4 regions of the Bradyrhizobium sp. I71 genome follow, and region 2 is predicted to be linked to each of the others. Evidence: predicted binding sites of a transcription regulator. Region 2 holds the regulator's gene; each other region holds the start of a gene.
What was found. The regulator PhoB, encoded in region 2, activates phosphate uptake and scavenging genes when phosphate is short. The targets are predictions, from matches to a motif close to TGTCATNNANCTGTCAT.
Positions count from the first base shown of each region.

Region 1: a site for PhoB is predicted at 1,760-1,776, ahead of FJV43_RS01545 (ExeM/NucH family extracellular endonuclease). Genes of this name have one in related genera too.
Region 3: a site for PhoB is predicted at 2,112-2,128, ahead of FJV43_RS33375 (DUF47 domain-containing protein). Genes of this name have one in related genera too.
Region 4: a site for PhoB is predicted at 1,647-1,663, ahead of FJV43_RS17735 (DUF2794 domain-containing protein). Genes of this name have one in related genera too.

Region 1 covers NZ_CP059398.1:322,858-326,353, forward strand. Annotated here, with positions in the region: gene FJV43_RS01545 (ExeM/NucH family extracellular endonuclease) at 1-1,636, opposite strand, end outside; gene FJV43_RS01550 (type I secretion system permease/ATPase) at 2,138-3,496, shown strand, end outside.
Region 2 covers NZ_CP059398.1:2,982,251-2,985,746, forward strand. Annotated here, with positions in the region: gene FJV43_RS14635 (GcrA family cell cycle regulator) at 394-906, shown strand; gene phoB (phosphate regulon transcriptional regulator PhoB) at 1,147-1,854, opposite strand; gene phoU (phosphate signaling complex protein PhoU) at 1,869-2,585, opposite strand; gene pstB (phosphate ABC transporter ATP-binding protein PstB) at 2,597-3,418, opposite strand; gene pstA (phosphate ABC transporter permease PstA) at 3,415-3,496, opposite strand, start outside.
Region 3 covers NZ_CP059398.1:7,040,171-7,043,666, reverse strand. Annotated here, with positions in the region: gene sugE (quaternary ammonium compound efflux SMR transporter SugE) at 42-356, shown strand; gene FJV43_RS33380 (inorganic phosphate transporter) at 349-1,356, opposite strand; gene FJV43_RS33375 (DUF47 domain-containing protein) at 1,426-2,070, opposite strand; gene FJV43_RS33370 (branched-chain amino acid ABC transporter permease) at 2,226-3,194, opposite strand; gene FJV43_RS33365 (branched-chain amino acid ABC transporter permease) at 3,196-3,496, opposite strand, start outside.
Region 4 covers NZ_CP059398.1:3,652,069-3,655,564, reverse strand. Annotated here, with positions in the region: gene FJV43_RS17745 (Bax inhibitor-1/YccA family protein) at 1-214, shown strand, start outside; gene FJV43_RS17740 (GNAT family N-acetyltransferase) at 432-962, shown strand; gene FJV43_RS17735 (DUF2794 domain-containing protein) at 1,211-1,582, opposite strand; gene FJV43_RS17730 (DUF1223 domain-containing protein) at 2,122-2,898, opposite strand; gene acnA (aconitate hydratase AcnA) at 3,132-3,496, opposite strand, start outside.

The DNA of each region.
Region 1 (3,496 bases), 2.7 Mb from region 2:
GGACGTTCAGGCCATCGTCATAGGTGATGGTGCGGGCACCGAGCTCGGCCAGATACGCCTGGTAGGCGGCGGCGTCGGGCGCGTTCTCCTGCGTGAACTGTTCGGGCCGTTCGCCCGCCGCCAGCTTGATCTCGTTGAACCGGTCGAGATTGTACTGCTCGGTGACGGTCAGGGTCTGCGGAATCGTGACCAGCATGCCTTCATAGGCTTCAAGATCAGGCTGGTAGTCGCCGTCCTGGCTCAGCGTGGTGCCCATCGACGGCAGGTCGATCTGCACCGCCATCGCGTCGACGTCGGCCACCGCGCCGGCCTGGACGACCGAAATGTTGCTGGCGGTGAGCTCGGTCAGACCGAAATATTCGCTGATCGAGCCGGTGACGCGCACCCGGTCGCCGATCTGGACGTCGGTGGCGCCGCCGTACACGAATATCGCCTCCGAGGTCAGCACGTTGCCGTCGGAATCGGTGGTCTCCTCCTGGATATAGAAGCCGTTGAGATTGCGGTTGGCGTCGGCATCGCCGTTCTGGAAGTCGCCGACCACGATGGCTTCGACGGTCACAGTCTGGCCGACCATGGCGCTGCTGGCTCCGCTGCCCTGAATCGCGCTGATCTTGGTAATGCCGACGTCGTCGTTGACGATGGTGCCGGTCGCCGTCGCGGCGCTGCCTATCGTGGTGGTCACGGCCGCCGAATTCGAAACGTCCTGCAGCGTCAGCGTGAAGCTCTCGTTCGCCTCATTGTCGGTGTCGCCGGCGACGGTGACGGTCACGACCGCGGAGGTCTCTCCCGCCGCGATGATGCCGCTGAAGCTGACCGGCTTGCCGCCGACGTAGTCGGCCGCATCGGTCTGCGCCGAAGCGATCGTTCCCGAGAACGCGACGTCGCCCGTGGTGCCGCCGCTGCGCTCGACGGTGAACTGATAGACGGTCGGGGCGCTGTTACCTTCGTCATGCGACACCGTGAGCGAATCCGGCGCGAAGGCGACGTGCTGAGCTTCGATCGACGATTCGGACGAACTGGTGACGCGGATGTCGTCGATACCGACCCACTCGTCATTGCCGACGGCGTTGGTGGTGAGAATGCGAACCTGGATGTCGTTGCGGCCGTCGACGTCGGCGGGCAGCAGCAGATCGAAGGGCGTCACCTGGGTCGCGGCACCGCCGGTGGTGACGTCGGCGGCGTAACCGCTTGGAACGTTGGTCCACGCCCCGCTCGAACCGAGCCTGTACTGCACGTTGACCTGCTGCGCCGAGTCGTCCGTGCTGGCGTCGAGGTCGCGTGCGTTGAAGCTCAGCCGGACATCCTTGCGGCCGGTGGCGTCGAGGTGGATCACGAGGCTGGGGGCATCCGCACTGTTTGAGCCGTTCAGCGCCACCGTCGGGTTGGCGATCTGGAATTCGGCCACGCCGCCGTTGGTGATGGCGGTGTTGGTCTGGTTGGCGACGACGTCGACGTCTCCTGACGACGATCCGGTAGCCGTACGCGCGTCCACCCCGGTGACCGAAACGACATCGTTGCCGAGATAGCCGACGATCGATGCGACCCCCGACCAGTCATCGTTGGTCGTGATAAGGCCAGTATTGGACCAATCCTGCAGGAAATCGCCGTTCGCCAGGACATGAGGGGTCGTCGACATGTATCGCCACTCCAGCGCTTGAGAAAAGACGTCGCGGATCGCCGCCTCACGGCATGCGTAAGGGCACGGTCCGGACGGTTGATGGTTAACGGATCGTTAATGCGCGTTGATAGAACGCCGACGACAACAGATCGGTGACTGCTTTTTAACGGGCCGGTGAAGTCGCGACACGAAAAGCCCCGAAGACCGTGCGAACCAACGACTCGTCTTGCGACAGGCGGCGCGCTCGACCTCTCGGCCGGCAGCAATCGCCGATGAGTCATCGCGCTACAACTCGATCAGCCGCCGCGAGAGGTGACCACGCCAGGTTTCGATTGGCGGCCCGCGCGGCCGAACTTCCGAACCAAGGCGGCGTTTCGTCGCAGGGTGTCGCGGCCTCGTTGCCATCGGCCCCCGTCATCGCGCACGCGCAGCTTTGTCATGCGCCTGACGTTGAACCTCGCTAACGAACGCCGACCGCATCCGACCGTGACGGTCCGACGTCGTTTTGAATTGAGTAATATGACCGCAACAACGTCCTCCACGTCGACTCCCGCGTCCGGCGATCTTGCGTCGGCCGCGATCGCCTCCTGCAGAACGGCCTTTCTGACGGTGGGACTGTTCTCGGCGGTGCTCAATCTGCTGATGCTCACCGGCTCGATCTACATGCTGCAGGTGTACGACCGGGTCATCCCATCGCACAGCATTCCGACCTTGATCGCGCTGTCGATCGCGGTGGCGGCCGCGTATGCGATGCAAGGGCTGTTCGATCTGTTGCGTCAGCGCATTCTGACACGGATCGGATCGGCACTGCACGCCGCGCTGTGGCAACCGGTCGTCTGCAACATCCTGCGCGGGCCGCTACGCGGCGGCGCCGCGAATCGCGGCCTGCAATTGTCACATGATCTGGACTCGGTCCGGTCGTTCCTTTCCGGGCTCGGCCCGACGACCTTGTTCGACTTGCCGTGGATGCCGCTGTATCTCGCCGGCTGCTTTCTCTTGCATCCTTATCTCGGCTGGACGCTGGTCGTGGGCGCGGTGCTGCTGTTCGGGATCGCGCTGCTCACCGAGGTGCTGACGCGGGCGCCGACCCGGGACGCGTCGCGTGCCGGCGCAATCCGCGGCGTCCAGCTTGAAGCCGGTCGGCGCAACGCCGAAATCGTGGCCGCGCTGGGGATGGAGCAGCGGTTGATCGACCGGATCGGGGCCGCCAACGACGATCTCGTCGCCGCCCAGCAACGCAACGCCGATATCGCCGGATCGCTCGGCGCGTTGTCGAAGACGCTGCGCTTCATGCTGCAATCGGCACTGCTCGGCCTCGGCGCCTATCTGGTGATCGAGGGGCAGGCCAGCGGCGGCGTGATGATTGCCGCGTCGATCATGGGCAGCCGCGCGCTCGCGCCGGTGGAACTGGCGATCTCCATCTGGCGTCCGTTCCTCGGCGCGCGACAGGCGGGCCAACGGCTCCGCGCCGCCCTGCGCGACGGCGACGCCCCGAACCCCGACGTCGCGCCCGAACGCGCCGTCCATCGGCTCACGGTCGAGCAGGTAACGATCGCCGCCCCCGGCGGCACCACCGCGATCGTGCACAACGCGTCGTTCGCACTTGAAGCCGGCCAGGCGGTCGGCATCATTGGCCCGTCAGCCGCCGGCAAATCGACGCTGGCGCGGGCGCTGGTCGGGATCTGGCCGATCGCACGCGGCGAGATCCGCCTCGATAGCGCCACCCTCGACCAGTGGCCGGCAGAAATTCGTGGCGACATGATCGGCTATCTGCCGCAGGACGTCGAATTGTTCGACGGAACGGTGGCGGAGAACATCGCACGCTTCGACCCGGAGATCGACGAGGCGGCGGTGATCGCCGCGGCGAAGGCCGCCGGC
Region 2 (3,496 bases):
GAAAACGAAACGTGCCGCCTTTTAAGGGCGGCACGTAGGACTATCTTATGCTTGGCAAGACGGGTGTCAATGCCGCCCGGAAAGCCCCGCGAAACGCTGAATCCGTAGTCTTGCGGTGCCGATTTTGCGGGTTTTTCACCACGGAACATGTGGACGCGAGTCGGCGGACTCTTGCGCGGGAGTCACGCCATATTGTAGCGTTTGGACTGTCAGATACGACATCTCGTGCAGCAGTTCTGATCCCTTAAGTCCTCATGTACCGGCGTAAACGTTCGGGCGTCTTGAGCGCGCCCGGCGAGCCTTAAGGGATTCTGGCGGCACGGGTTTTTGAAGGCTTAGGCAATCGCTGCGAAGGCCCCAGGATGGCAGGCGCGCAGCGAGGGAAAGGGTGCAATGACGGTTTTGACCTGGTCCGATGATCGCGTCGAGCAGCTGAAAAAGCTCTGGGAGGCCGGACTTTCGGCCAGCCAGATCGCGGCGGAGCTCGGCAATGTGACCCGCAATGCCGTGATCGGCAAAGTGCACCGGCTCGGCTTGTCCGGCCGCGCCAAGAGCCCTTCATCGGCAGCGCCCCGGCCGCGCAAGGCGCGGCCCGCGCAGCACATGATGCGGGTGACCCGCCCCGTCGCCCGCGGCAACACCGCGCTGGCGCAGGCCTTCGAGGTCGAGGTCGAGGCCGAACCCGTCACCTACGACAATGTGGTGCCGATGAGCCAGCGGCTGTCACTGCTGGAGCTGAACGAGGCGACCTGCCACTGGCCGGTCGGCGACCCCTCGAGCCCGGATTTCTTCTTCTGCGGCGGCAAGGCGCTCTCCGGCCTGCCCTACTGCGCCCAGCATTCGCGCGTGGCGTATCAGCCGGCGGCGGATCGCCGCCGCGCACCGGCGAAGCCGGGCACGCGCTGAGCTCGCGGAATTCTCTGATCAAGACCGCAGCCGTCACACGATGACGGCTCCAATTGCTCGGTGTCATCCCCGCGAACGCGGGGATCCGTAACCACAGGGCGCAATCGTTGCGCGGGATGGTCACTCCGAGTCTTCGCCACACCAGGTCCTGTGGTTATGGATCCCGGGCTCGCGCTACGCGCGCCCCGGGACGACAGCTGAGATTGTGGCCACAGCTGCCAGCAAACAACTCACCCGACCTTACGCCTGCTCCGCCTTCGCAAACCGATCGTCCAGCGCATAGCCGGCGCCACGGACGGTGCGGATCGGATCCTGCTCGCGGCCGAGATTGAGCAGCTTGCGCAGGCGGCCGATATGGACGTCGACGGTGCGCTCGTCGATGTAGATGTCACGGCCCCAGACGCTGTCGAGCAGCTGCTCGCGCGAGAACACACGGCCGGGATGCTCCAGGAAGAACTCCAGCAGACGATATTCGGTCGGGCCGAGATCGATCGGCCGGCCCGAACGCGCCACGCGGCGCTTGTCGCGATCGAGCTCGATGTCGCCATAGGCGAGCACGGTGGCGAGCCGCTCGGGGCTGGCGCGCCTGAGCAGACCCTTCACGCGGGCCAGCAGCTCCGGCACCGAGAACGGCTTGACGATGTAATCGTCGGCGCCGGTCGCAAGACCCCGCACCCGCTCGCTCTCCTCGCCGCGCGCGGTGAGCATGATGATCGGCAGCTGCTTGGTCTCGGGCCGGGTGCGCAGCCGCCGGCACAGCTCGATGCCCGACAGGCCCGGCAGCATCCAGTCGAGCACGATCAGATCGGGAATGTGCTCCTTGAGGCGGGTGTCGGCGTCATCGCCGCGCATCACCGTCTCGACGTCATAGCCGTCGCCTTCGAGGTTGTAGCGAAGAAGCTCGGTGAGAGCTTCCTCGTCCTCAACCACCATAATGCGTGCGCCCATGTTGTCGTCGCTCCTTAGGTATTCGGGATCGTCGTGGCGAAGTTCGTCATGTCGCCCTTCGGCCGCTTGTCGGTGATCGCCTGGCCCTCGATCATGTAGAACACGGTCTCGGCGATGTTGGTGGCGTGGTCGCCGATCCGCTCGATGTTCTTGGCACAGAACATCAAATGGATGCAGAACGAGATGTTGCGCGGATCCTCCATCATGTAGGTGAGGAGTTCGCGGAACAGCGAGGTGCAGATGGCGTCGACTTCCTCGTCGCCCTTCCACACCGCCATCGCTGCCGGCAGATCGTGCGCGGCATAGGCGTCCAGCACCGACTTGACCTGCTGCTGCACGAGGTCAGTCATGTGTTCCAGGCCGCGGAACAGTTTCAGCGGATGAAAATCCGTCTCCAGCGCTGCGACGCGCTTGCCCATGTTCTTGGCGAGATCGCCGATGCGCTCGAGATCGGTCGCGACGCGCATGGCCCCGACGATCTCGCGCAGATCAACGGCCATCGGCTGGCGGCGGGCGATGGTGAGCACGGCGCGCTCCTCGATGCGCTTCTGCAGCGTGTCGAGTTCGGCGTCGGTGGCGACGACGCGCTGACCGAGCGTGACGTCGCGGCGGATCAGCGCGTCGACGGAATCGACGATCATGCGCTCGGCGATGCCGCCCATCTCGGCGACCAGGCGCGTGAGTTCCTGGAGGTCGGTATCGAAAGCCTTTGCGGTATGTTCAGAACCCATGTTCCGTCTCCTCAGCCGAACCGGCCGGTGATGTAATCCTGCGTGCGCCGGTCGCTCGGCGACGTGAATATCTTGCTGGTGTCGTCGAACTCGATCAACTCGCCGAGATACATGAAGGCGGTCTTGTCGGAGACGCGCGCCGCCTGCTGCATGTTATGGGTGACGATCGCGATCGTGTAGTTCTCGGACAATTCCTGGATCAGCTCCTCGACCTTGGCGGTCGAGATCGGGTCGAGCGCCGAGCACGGCTCGTCGAACAGGATCACCTCGGGCCGCACCGCGACGGTGCGGGCAATGCAGAGGCGCTGCTGCTGGCCGCCGGAGAGCGACAGGCCGGAGGCGTTGAGCTTGTCCTTGACCTCGTTCCACAGCGCACCGCCGCGCAGCGCCTTCTCCACGCGACCGTCCATCTCGGACTTCGAGATCTTCTCGTAGAGGCGGATGCCGAAGGCGATGTTCTCGTAGATCGTCATCGGGAACGGGGTCGGCTTCTGGAACACCATGCCGACCCGGGCGCGCAGCAGATTGAGGTCGAGCTTGGGGTCGAGGATGTTGGTGTGGTCGAGCAACAGCTGGCCGGTGGCGCGCTGGCCCGGATAGAGGTCGTACATCCGGTTGAAGATGCGCAGCAGGGTCGACTTGCCGCAGCCGGACGGGCCGATGAAGGCCGTGACGCGATTGGTGCCGAGCGCCAGATTGATGTTCTTCAGCGCATGGTGCTCACCGTAGTAGAAATTGAGGTTGCGCGCGGTGACCTTGGCAGGCGCCTCGGGCAGCGGCTGCGAGCCGGGATGAACGGTCGGCGCGCTTACGGAAATAGACATTTCACTCATTTTGCGGTCCTCTCGGCACCAAGGATGCGGGCGCCAATGTTCAGGGCAAGCACAGTCAGGGTGATCAGCAGCGCCCCG
Region 3 (3,496 bases), 3.8 Mb from region 2:
CTCAGCCGCGGGGACGACCCTGCCTGAAATGGAGGGCCGTCATGGCCTGGAGCATCCTGTTTGTCGCCGGCCTTCTCGAGATCACGTGGGCGATTGGCCTGAAATACACTGAGGGGTTTACCAGGCTTGTGCCATCGGTGATCACCCTGGTTGCCATGGCCGGCAGCGTCATCCTGCTCGGACTTGCGCTCAAATCGCTCCCGGTCGGAACCGCCTACGCGGTCTGGACCGGCATCGGCGCGGTGGGCACTGCGACGCTCGGCATCGTCCTGTTCGGCGAGCCGGCAACGGCCATGCGCCTTGCCAGCATCGCCCTGATCGTCGCCGGGATCATCGGACTGAAGCTCGTCACCTGACGAAGATCTGCACCAGCCACCACGTCAGCGCCGCGACGATGGCCGAGGCCGGGATCGTGATCACCCAGGCATAGACGATCGAGCTCGCGACGTTCCAGCGGACCGCCGAGACGCGGCGGGCGGCGCCGACGCCGACGATGGCGCCGGTGATGGTGTGGGTGGTCGAGACGGGAACTCCGAGATAGGTCGCCATGAACAGGGTCGCGGCGCCCCCCGTTTCGGCGCAAAAGCCCTGCATAGGCGTCAATTTCGTGATGCGCAGGCCCATGGTGCGGACGATGCGCCAGCCGCCCATCAGCGTGCCCAGCGCCATCGCCGCCTGGCAGGACAGCACTACCCAGAACGGCACCGAGAACTCGCTGCCGAGATGACCCTGCGAATACAGCAGCACCGCGATGATGCCCATGGTCTTCTGCGCATCGTTGCCGCCATGGCCGAGCGAATAGAGCGAGGCGGAGGCGAATTGCAGGATGCGAAAGGCGCGATCGACCGCGAACGGCGTCGAGCGCACCGAGGCCCAGGAGACGATCGCCACCAGCATCATGGCGAGCAGGAAGCCGACCAGCGGCGACAGCACGATTGCCAGCACCGTCTTGGACAGGCCGCTCCATACCGCAGCCGAAATCCCCGCCTTGGCCATGCCGCCGCCGACGAGGCCACCGATCAACGCGTGCGACGACGAGGACGGGATGCCGAGCGCCCAGGTCACGAGGTTCCAGACGATCGCGCCGACGAGCGCTGCGAAGATCACCTGGGCGTCGACGACCGCGGGATCGATGATGCCGGTGCCGATGGTCTGGGCGACGTGCAGTCCGAACACCATGAAGGCGATGAAATTGAAGAAGGCGGCCCAGAACACCGCGAATTGCGGCCGCAACACGCGGGTCGAGACGATGGTCGCGATCGAATTGGCAGCGTCGTGCAGGCCGTTCAGGAAGTCGAACAGCAGCGCGACGGCGATCAAGCCGACCAGGATGGGAAGACCCAACGCGGCATCCACGGCGGCCCTGCCTTACACCTTGCGCATGATCTGAGCGGAAAACCGCAGGACACTTTTCCGGATCATGCGTTACACCTGCTCGATGACGATGCTGTTGATCTCGTTCGCGACGTCGTCGAAGCGATCGGCAACCTTCTCGAGATGGTCGTAGATCTCGACGCCGACGATGAAGTCCATCGCATTGCCCTCGCGATGCTTCAGGAACAGCTCCTTCAGGCCGATGTCGTGGAGATCGTCGACCCGGCCCTCCAGCTTGCCGAGCTCTTCGGTAATGGCGGTCAGCATGGCGACGTTCGGGCCGATCGATTGCATCAGCGGCAGCGCACGCCCGACCAGATTGGCGCATTCGATCAGGAGCCCGCCGATCTCACGCATGGGCGGCTCGAAGGTACGGACCTCGAACAGCATGACCGCCTTGGCCGTCTGCTGCATCTGGTCGATGGCATCGTCAAGCGACGTGATGAGGTTCTTGATGTCGCCGCGGTCGAATGGGGTGATGAAGGTGCGCCGCACCGCCGTCAGCACCTCACGGGTGATGTTGTCGGCGTCGTTCTCGAACTGGTTGACGCGCTGGCAATAGACCGGCGTCTCCTCGCCCCCATTGAGCATGCCCTGGAGCGCGATCGCGCCCTGGATCACCGTCTGGGCATGCCGGTCGAACAGGTCGAAGAACCGTTCTTCCTTGGGCAGGAACGCACGAAACCAACGCATCATGGGGATAGGCTACCGGTTGGAAATGGTCAGGCCCGGAGGGCTGTCATGAAACTGTCATAGACCATTTTCGATCCGCGCGCGTGTCATCTCACGCCCGCGGAGCCGGGTCATCCACCGCTTTCATGCACCAGTGAAATTGTTGCAATATCAATTGCTTAGAGCGACCTGCGGAAGTAATGCGCGATTTCGCCGATGACGCCGCGGCGGAAGGTGAGCACGCAGATCACGAAGATCGCGCCCTGGATCACCGTCACCCACTGGCCGAAACCCGCCAGATATTGCTGCATGGCGATGATGACGAAAGCGCCGACCACGGGGCCAAAGATGGTGCCGAGGCCACCGACCAGCGTCATCAGCACGACCTCGCCCGACATCGTCCAGTGCACGTCGGTGAGCGAGGCGTTCTGCGCCACGAACACCTTCAGCGAACCGGCAAAGCCCGCCAGCGTGCCCGACAGGACGAAGGCCAGGAACTTGTACTGGTCGGTGCGGTAGCCGAGCGAGATCGCGCGCGGCTCGTTCTCGCGGATCGCCTTCAGCACCTCGCCGAACGGCGAGTTGATGATGCGGAAGATCAGGAGGAAGCCGGCAAGGAAGCCCGCCAGCACGACGTAATAGAGCACCGTGGGCTTGGAGAGATCGAAGATGCCGAACATGTGCCCCTGCGGGATGCCCTGGATGCCGTCCTCGCCGTGGGTGAATGGGGCCTGGAGATAGATGAAGTACAGGAGCTGCGACAGCGCCAGCGTGATCATCGAGAAATAGATGCCCTGGCGGCGAATCGAGATGTAGCCGGTGATGATCGACAGCACGAACGCCGCAGCGATGCCGACGAGGATGCCGAGCTCCGGCGGCAGCGCCCACACCTTCAGCGCATGCGCGCTGCAATAGCCCGCCGTGCCCAGGAACATCGCGTGGCCGAAGGACAGCAGGCCGCCGTAGCCGATCAGCAGATTGAAGGCGCAGGCAAGCAACGCAAAGCACAGCGCCTGCATCACGAAGAAGGGATAGACTCCCGTGAATGGCACGGCCGCCAGCAGCAGCGCCATCACCACGAACACGATCATCTCGTCGCGCATCGCGCGAGGGGTCACCGGCAGCGTGTCGTCCGTCAGGGTTGTCATCTCAGGCCGCCCTTCCCGTCAATCCCGTTGGCTTCACCAAGAGCACCAGCACCATCAGCACGAACACGACGGTGTTGGAGGCCTCGGGGTAGAAATACTTGGTCAAGCCCTCGATCACACCGAGCGCGAATCCGGTGATGATGGAGCCCATGATCGATCCCATGCCGCCGATCACGACCACCGCGAACACCACGATGATGAGGTCGGCGCCCATCAGCGGCCGCACCTGGTTGATCGGCGCCGACAGCACGCCGGCGAGCGCGGCAAGGCCGACGCCGAGACCGTAGGTCAGCGTGATCATG
Region 4 (3,496 bases), 670 kb from region 2:
GCTGCAGTTCATCGTGTCGGTGGTCGGCGTGCTGGTGTTCTCGGGCCTCACCGCCTGGGACACGCAGCGGCTGAAGAACGACTACATCTACGGCTACGCCTCGGCCGGCGGTGACATCGCAGAGCGTGCGGCCATCACCGGCGCGCTGTCGCTGTACCTGAACTTCATCAACCTGTTCACGCTGCTGCTGCAGCTGCTCGGCCAGCGCGAGTAAGCGCAACGACGAGAGAGACGGACGCGAACCCCGGCCGAAAGGCCGGGGTTTTTGTTTATGGGCCCATGCCTCTCCTCGTCATTGCGAGGAGCCCTTGCGACGAAGCAATTCAGAGTCCCTCCGCGGATGCATTTCTGGATTGCTTCGCTCGCAATGACGGGTGCTGAGGCAGCCGGGGCTCTTCCAGCCTCCGTGCGAACGCTCTAATCTCCGCGCCATGTCCGCACCCGAAATCAGGCCCACAACCGAGGCCGACCTTCCCGCCATCACCGCCATCTACCAGCAGGCCGTCCGCGAGGGCACGGCGACGTTCGAGCTGGAGCCGCCCGACCTCGCCGAGATGACGCGTCGCTACCGCACGCTGATCGACGGCGGCTATCCCTATTTCGTCGCCATGCTCGACGGCAGCATTGCCGGCTACGCCTATGCCGGCGCCTACCGGCCGCGGCCGGCCTACCGCTTCACGGTGGAGAACTCGATCTATCTCGATCCCTCCTTCCACCGCCGCGGCGTCGGCTCGTTGCTGCTGGAACGGCTGATCACCGAATGCGAGGCGCGCGGTTTTCGCCAGATGATCGCGGTGATCGGCGATTCCGCCAACGCCGGATCGATCGGCGTGCACACCAAAGCCGGCTTCAAGATGATCGGCACGCATCCCAATGTCGGGCTGAAATTCGGCCGCTGGCTGGACACGGTGATGATGCAGCGGGACCTCGGCGAGGGCGCAAGCACGGTGCCGGGGAGGTAGGTTCTGTAGCCCGGGTGAGCCAACGGGTCGGCGCAAAGCGCCGCCCGATGACAGGCTCCGCGATACCCGGGAACGCTGCGAGACAAGACCCGGATGTCGCTTCGCTCATCCGGGCTACGGAGTTCGCGCACATCACGGCTGCTGCAGGGTGGGGCAAAGCGAAAGCGTGCCCACCAAACGTAACGATGGCGAGAGATCGTGGGCACGGCGCTTTGCGCCTTTGCCCACCCAACGCAGCGTTCGTTCTGCTAAACCACCGCCAGCTTCCGATCGATCACCAGCAACACCCGCTCGAGCTCATGGCCGCGGCGCAGGATCAGCCCGGTCGCCGAGATCACGCTGTACATGCCCTGCTTGCGCGCGAGCCGCGGGTCCTTCTCGATGCGATAGATCGGCACTTCCGAGGCGCGGCGATAGACCGAGAACACGGCGCGGTCCTTCAGGAAGTCGATGGCGTAGTCGCGCCATTCGCCGTCGGCAACCATGCGGCCATAGAGATTGAGAATCCGGTGCAGCTCGAGCCGGTTGAACGTCACCCGGTTCGGCTGCGCATTCGCAGCGGCGGGGCGCGCCGCCGCGCGCTGCTCGCTCGGATCGGCATCCTCCGACATCAGGCTCATGGGAAGCGCCTCCTCATCGCACGCCATGACCGCGTCCGCGAAGACCGTCCCCGGAACCGCACTCATGACAATTGCATGATTGCGCCAACCGTTCCGCGCCGCAAGGGGCTCAACCCACCGAATCCGCTGCGAGTCAGGGCACACGCAGGGGTGGAACTTTGTCGCGGCAAACCGTCACGGGATCGTTAGCAGGAATCATAGTATCGCCGCTTTTCCGCCCACCGCCCGCCGCCCTGCACTGCGATAAAGAGTCCTGTGCGTTGACCCGGTCCTTTCGGTTCCGGATTCCTCAGCCCCCAGCCCCCCGGGGTCGAACAGGATCGGGTCTGTGCGCACGGCAAGGAGGGCCAACGCGAGTTGGTCCTTTTTTGTTTGTGTCTGGACGTGTCTGGCAACCGTCACTCGGGGCGAGCGAAGCGCTAGCCCGAACATTGGAACGATGGATCCTTGAGATGCGCAACCGCGCATCATGGCTCGCGCCGGAAGCCCTGCCCCGGAATGACGAAGGCGAGATTTGCAGAGACGAGCTCTGCTGCAGGTCAGCGCAGCGACGTGTAGGCCGCACCAAGCATCGGGCCGGGCTTCTCCCGGCTGCCGTCCTGGACATAGACCACCGCGCCGTCGACGCCATCGCGCGTGAGGTTCTCGATCGGCACCGTCCAGCTTTCCGGACGGCCGGTCCAGTCGCCGACCTTGAGCAGGTTGCGCACCACGTTGTGATAGGTGACCTGCTGTCCGCGATTCTCGCCACGGGTGATCGCGATCGGCACCGACTTGGCGATCGAGCAGATCCAGACCTCGCCGTGCGAGACCGCGGGCTCCTTGCTTTCGGCCACCGAGACGTTGATGTGCTTGCCCGACAGTGACATCGTCACCGGCACGCTCATCACGCCGGTGCCCTTGTCGGTCTTGCCGATCGCATTCTCGATGCCGGCGCGATCGCTGCCGATGACATGCGTGGAGCCGTTGACGACGGCCTGCGGCGTGTAGACCTCGCGGTCGCCGCGCATGCGCGAATAGGCACGCTGCCGTGCGGAGAAGCGCGAGTCCGCCAGCGTGTCTTTCCAGCCGAGATAGTCCCAATAGTCGATCGGCATGCTCAACGCGATGATCGACGGGTCTTTCGAGAGATCGCCGATGATCTGATCGGCGGGCGGGCAGGAGGAGCAGCCCTGCGAGGTAAACAATTCAACAACGGCGCGGGGATCAGCCTGCGCGGGACGGATGACGGCGACGATCGCGCAGATGCCGAGAGCTCCCGTCCAGAGGGCATTGGACCAGCGCGAAATCGGATGAGAAGCCGTCATTGTCGTCATGTCGAACGCCGCACACCATTGCTCGTGGGAAGGGGAATCTTATCGCCGGATGGTCACCGTAGTCTTACGGGGCGCGGTACATTCGTCCGTCCAGCCAACCGTCCAAGGGAAGGTTTTCCGCCGGGCGGGCCCATCTGAAACGTACCGCAAACGCGCGAAGGCGGCCTTTGATAGGCCGCCTTCGTTTAGGCTTCTACTCACTTCGCAGTGAGCCATCGTTCACAAATCCGCGCTTACGCCGCGAGCTTGCGCAGCACGTAGTGCAGGATGCCGCCGTTGCGGTAGTAGTCGAGCTCGTCCAGCGTATCGATGCGGCAGAGCAGCGAAACGCGCTGCAGCGAACCGTCGCCGGAGACGATCTCCGCGGTCAGCTTCTGACGCGGCTTGAGGTCGCCGACGAGGCCGCGCAGCGTGACCTTCTCGTCGCCCTTCAGGCCCAGCGACGACCACGAGGTGCCTTCCTCGAAAGTCAGCGGCAGCACGCCCATGCCGACCAGGTTGGAGCGGTGGATGCGCTCGAAGCTCTGGCAGATCACGGCGCGCACGCCGAGCAGACGCGTGCCCTTCGCCGCCCAGTCGCGCGAAGAGCCGTTGCCGT